Regions from separate parts of the Micromonospora sp. AP08 genome, predicted to be linked through region 2. Evidence: predicted binding sites of a transcription regulator. Region 2 holds the regulator's gene; the other holds the start of a gene.

Region 1 (2,463 bases), on a different contig from region 2:
TCGGCGTCGCCGGCACCGTCGACGATGGTGGTCTCGTCCTTGGTCACCACGACCTTGCGGGCGCGGCCCAGCATGTCGAGGCTGACGGCGTCGAGCTTGAGGCCGACCTCCTCGCTGATGACCTGACCACCGGTGAGGATGGCGATGTCGGCCAGCATGGCCTTGCGGCGGTCACCGAAGCCCGGCGCCTTGACGGCGACCGACTTGAAGGTGCCGCGGACCTTGTTGACGACCAGGGTGGCCAGGGCCTCGCCCTCGATGTCCTCGGAGATGATCAGCAGCGGCTTGCCCGACTGCATGACCTTCTCGAGGATCGGGAGCAGGTCCTTCACCGACGAGATCTTGCTGTTGACGATCAGGAGGTACGGGTCGTCGAAGACGGCCTCCATACGCTCCGGGTCGGTCATGAAGTAGGCGGAGATGTAGCCCTTGTCGAAGCGCATGCCCTCGGTGAGCTCGAGCTCGAGGCCGAAGGTGTTGCTCTCCTCGACGGTGATGACGCCTTCCTTGCCGACCTTGTCCATCGCCTCGGCGATGATCTCGCCGACGCTGGGGTCAGCCGCGGAGATGGAGGCGGTGGAGGCGATCTGCTCCTTGGTCTCCACGTCCTTGGCGAGCTTCAGCAGCTCCTCCGAGACGTTGGCCACGGCGGCCTCGATGCCCCGCTTCAGGGCCATCGGGTTGGCGCCGGCGGCCACGTTGCGCAGACCCTCACGAACCAGGGCCTGGGCCAGGACGGTCGCCGTCGTCGTGCCGTCACCGGCGACGTCGTCGGTCTTCTTCGCGACCTCCTTGACCAGCTCGGCGCCGATCTTCTCGTAGGGGTCCTCGAGCTCGATCTCCTTGGCGATGCTCACACCATCGTTGGTGATGGTGGGGGCACCCCACTTCTTCTCGAGCACGACGTTGCGGCCCTTGGGGCCGAGGGTCACCTTCACGGCGTCGGCGAGCTGGTTCATGCCCCGCTCGAGGCCGCGGCGCGCCTCTTCGTCGAACGCGATCATCTTGGCCATACGGCGTTGTCCTCCTGGACACTCACGGGCCACCCGAGGGTTCCCGGATGGGCCGTCTGGTGTACGCACCTTGGGGACGTCGCCACCTGGCGACGACGACGTCCTCCTCGGTCGGGCCGGACAGCCCGCGACGACCGGCCCCGTGCCACTCCGGCGCCATCTCGACACCGGCGCGGCCGTGGCCCTACCGCCCCGACCATTGGCACTCACCGTATGCGAGTGCCAATGACTTGTTTAGCACTCTCCCTAGCCGAGTGCAAGCACGATGTCCCCGCTCAGCCGAGTTCCGCGGCCAGTCGGGCGGCGTTCACCGGGCCTTCCTGCGCGCGCTGTTCCGCGTACGCGGCGACCAGCCCCACGAGCTGCGCCAGGTAGGCCGGGGTGGCCAGCACCGCGCCCACCACGGCCACCGCCGCGGCACCGGCTGCCGTGCTCGGGGCGGCCATCGGGTCCACCCCGAAGGCGAGCTGGTTGACCGCCCCCAGCACGCCGTCCAGCACCGCCGCGGCGATCAGCGCGCACAGGACCAGCGCGACCCGGCCCAGCACCATGCCGAACCGCTGGTGGAACATCCGCCAGGCACGGCCGATCGGCTCCTGCCGCTCGAACAGGTAGATCGGGCCGAACAGGGCGAAGGCGCAGGCCGCGTAGAGGCCGGGCAGCAGGCAGAAGCAGGCGCCGACCGTGATCAGCAGCGAGAACACGAGGGTCCAGCCCCAGAGGCCGAGGGCGCGGCGCAGCCCGTAGCGGAGGGCGGCCCCGACGCCGACCGGCTCGCCGGCCGCCTGGCGGGCGACCACCCAGGTGCCCGCGGCCCAGCCGGTGCTCTGCAACGGGCCGAAGATCAGGGCGGCGAGGAGCACCACTCCGTAGAAGGCGAAGACGTGCTCGAAGTAGCCGTCGGGCAGCACCGGGGCGCCGTCCGGGCCGGTGACCGGCTGGTCGGTCGGGGCGAAGGCGAGGGAGAGCACCGCGATCACCGCCGCCGGGACCGTCTGGGTCAGCAGCATGATCGGCAGGAGCTGCCGCCAGCCCCGCCGCAGCGCGCCCCCGCACCGGCTGAACCAGCCGCCGACGCCCGCGTGCGGCGGGGTGACGAGCGGGTCCTGCGGGTCGAGGCCCGGGTGCCAGCCGTACGCCTGACCGGGCAGCGCGTAGCCCGGGTAGGCCGCGCCGGGCAGCGGAGCGGCACCGGCCGGCCAGGTCCAGCCCTGCGGCGGCCCGGCCGGGTCCGTCCGGTACGGGTCCCAGGGCTGCGGCCCACCGGCTGCGGGCTGCTCGGGGGCGGCGAACCCGCCGGAGCCGGCCGGCCATCCCTGTTGCGCGGGCACGGCGGGCGACCCGGGCGGGCCGGGTTGCGCCGGCACGGCGGGATCGGCCACGGTGGCGGGCCGGCCCGGATCGGTCGGGGTGGGCGACCCGGGCGCGGTGGGGTCGGCCGCGTGCCCCG
Region 2 (2,463 bases):
TTGCGGGAGTAGACGTCGTGCGGCCGCTCGTGGATCTCCACGTAGAGGTCGCCGGCGGTGCCGCCGCCCGGGCCCACCTCGCCCTGCTGGGCCAGCCGGATCCGCATGCCGTCCTCGACGCCCGCCGGGATCTTGACGGTGAGCGACCGGCGGGTCCGCACCCGGCCGTCGCCCGCGCAGGTGGGGCAGGGGTGCGGGATGGTGGTGCCGTAGCCCTGGCAGACCGTGCACGGCCGGGCGGAGACCACCTGGCCGAGGAAGGTCCGCTGCACCGACTGCACCTCGCCCCGGCCGCCGCACGCCTCGCAGGTGGCCAGGTGGGTGCCGGCCGCGGTGCCGGCGCCGGAGCAGGTGGTGCAGAGCACCGCGGTGTCGACGGTGATCGGCGCCTCGACGCCGAACGCCGTCTCGTTCAGGTCCAGCTCCAGCCGCAGGATCGCGTCGGCGCCCGGCCGGGTGCGCGGCCGCGGGCCCCGGCTGCCGCCCGCGGCGCCACCGAAGAACGCGTCCATGATGTCCTGGAAGCCGACGAACGGGCCGGCGCCGCCCGGACCACCCGGGCCCGCGCCCCCGCCGCCCGGGGCGAGCGGGTCGCCGCCCAGGTCGACGATCTGCCGTTTCCGATCGTCCGAGAGGACCTCGTACGCGGCGTTGATGTCCTTGAACTTCTCCTGTGCCTCCGGGTCCGGATTGACGTCCGGGTGGAACTGCCGCGCCAGCTTGCGGTAGGCGCGCTTGATCTCGTCGTCGGAGGCGTCCCGGCTCACGCCGAGAATGCCGTAGTAGTCCCTGGCCACTGCGTTCGGTGTCCTCATGTTCGTCTCGCGTTGCGCCGGTCGTCGGCCGGAGCCGGCCGTCGGCCGTGACTGGTCAGTTCTGGGCCAGCAGTTCGCCCACGTAGCGTGCCACGGCCCTCACCGTGGCGATGGTGCCGGGGTAGTCCATCCGGGTCGGGCCGAGCACACCGAGACCACCCACGATGGTGCTGCCCGGGCCGTACCCGGTGCTGACCACCGAGGCGGCCCGCAGGTTGTCGATCTCGTTCTCGTCGCCGATGAGCACCCGGGTGGTGCTCGGCTCGGCCTCGCCGATCAGCTTGAGCAGCACGACCTCCTCCTCGAGCGCCTCGAGGATCGGCCGCAGCGAGCCCTGGAAGTCGAGCAGGCCGCCCCGGGTGAGGTTGGCCGTGCCGGCCAGGGCGATGCGCTCCTCGTGCCGTTCGACCAGGGTCTCCAGCAGCACGGTGGAGAGCGTGGCCATGGCCGGGCGCAGCTGCGGCGTGGACTCGTCGACCAGGGCCTGCACCAGCGGTGGGGTGTCGGACAGCCGACTGCCGACAAGCTTCTCGTTGACCAGGCGGCGCAGGTCGGTGACGTCCTCGGCCGGGACCGGCCCGGGCATCTCGACCAGCCGCTGCTCGACCCGGCCGGTGTCGGCGATCATGACGACCATCAGCCGGGTGGTGGAGATCGGCACCAGCTCCAGGTGGCGCACCTTGGATCGGGCGAGGCTCGGGTACTGCACCACGGCGACCTGCCGGGTGAGCTGGGCGAGCAGCCGGACGGTGCGGTGCACCACGTCGTCGAGGTCGACCGCGCCGACCAGGAAGCGCTCGATGGCCCGGCGCTCGGCCGGACTGAGCGGCTTGACCCGGGAGAGCCGGTCGACGAAGAGCCGGTAGCCGCGGTCGGTGGGCACCCGGCCGGCACTCGTGTGCGGCTGCCGGATGTAGCCCTCCTCCTCCAGCACCGCCATGTCGTTGCGCACGGTCGCCGGGGAGACGCCCAGCTGGTGGCGCTCGACCAGGGCCTTGCTGCCGACCGGCTCCTGCGTGGCGACGTAGTCCTCGACGATCGCGCGCAGCACGGCGAGCTTGCGGTCGTCGAGACCCATCTCCCCACCTCCTGACGCACCTCGTCGCACCGGCGCGGGGCGTCCGCCGGGCGTCTGGCACTCGACTGTAGCGAGTGCCAGTCTACGTCGGCGTGCCCGCCGACGCGATGATCAGCGACGCACCTCCGGTGCGGCCCGCCGCACATCCGGTCCACCCGGGCCGAACAGCCGGACATCCCGGGCGATCCCGCTCTGGTGCGCCCTTGCCACCGGGACCTACCGTGACGACCATGACTGAACCTCCTCGCCCTCCCGGAGCGGGGGACTCCGGCGCCCCGCCGCCGGAGGCGACCCCGCCGTCGGCACCGTACGGCTCGTCGGCGGACGAGCCCCCCACCGCACCACTGTCCGGGGCACCGGCGCCGGGCGGCTATCCCCCGCCCGGCGGCTATCCGCCGCCTCCCGGCGGCCAGCCGCCGTCGGGCGGTTACCCACCCCCGGGCGGCTACCCCCCGCCGGGCGGCTACGGCGCGCCGGGCGCCGGCTACCCGGGTGGCGGCGCGTACGGGGGGCCCGCCGGCTACGCCAACAACGACGACAAGACCTGGTCGCTCATCGCGCACTTCGGCG

The links. Region 2 encodes HrcA, which represses chaperone genes, less so after heat shock. Its sites were predicted from a motif close to GGTTNGCACNCTCNNNNNGAGNGTGCNAACC; they were not measured.
Region 1: a site for HrcA is predicted at 1,211-1,241, ahead of groL (chaperonin GroEL). Genes of this name have one in related genera too.

The regions. Positions count from the first base shown of each region.
Region 1 is NZ_VSEZ01000017.1:44,988-47,450, reverse strand. It holds gene groL (chaperonin GroEL) at 1-1,013, opposite strand, end outside; gene FXF50_RS24210 (hypothetical protein) at 1,289-2,463, opposite strand, start outside.
Region 2 is NZ_VSEZ01000019.1:66,512-68,974, reverse strand. It holds gene dnaJ (molecular chaperone DnaJ) at 1-797, opposite strand, end outside; gene hrcA (heat-inducible transcriptional repressor HrcA) at 871-1,893, opposite strand; gene FXF50_RS25425 (DUF4870 domain-containing protein) at 2,124-2,463, shown strand, end outside.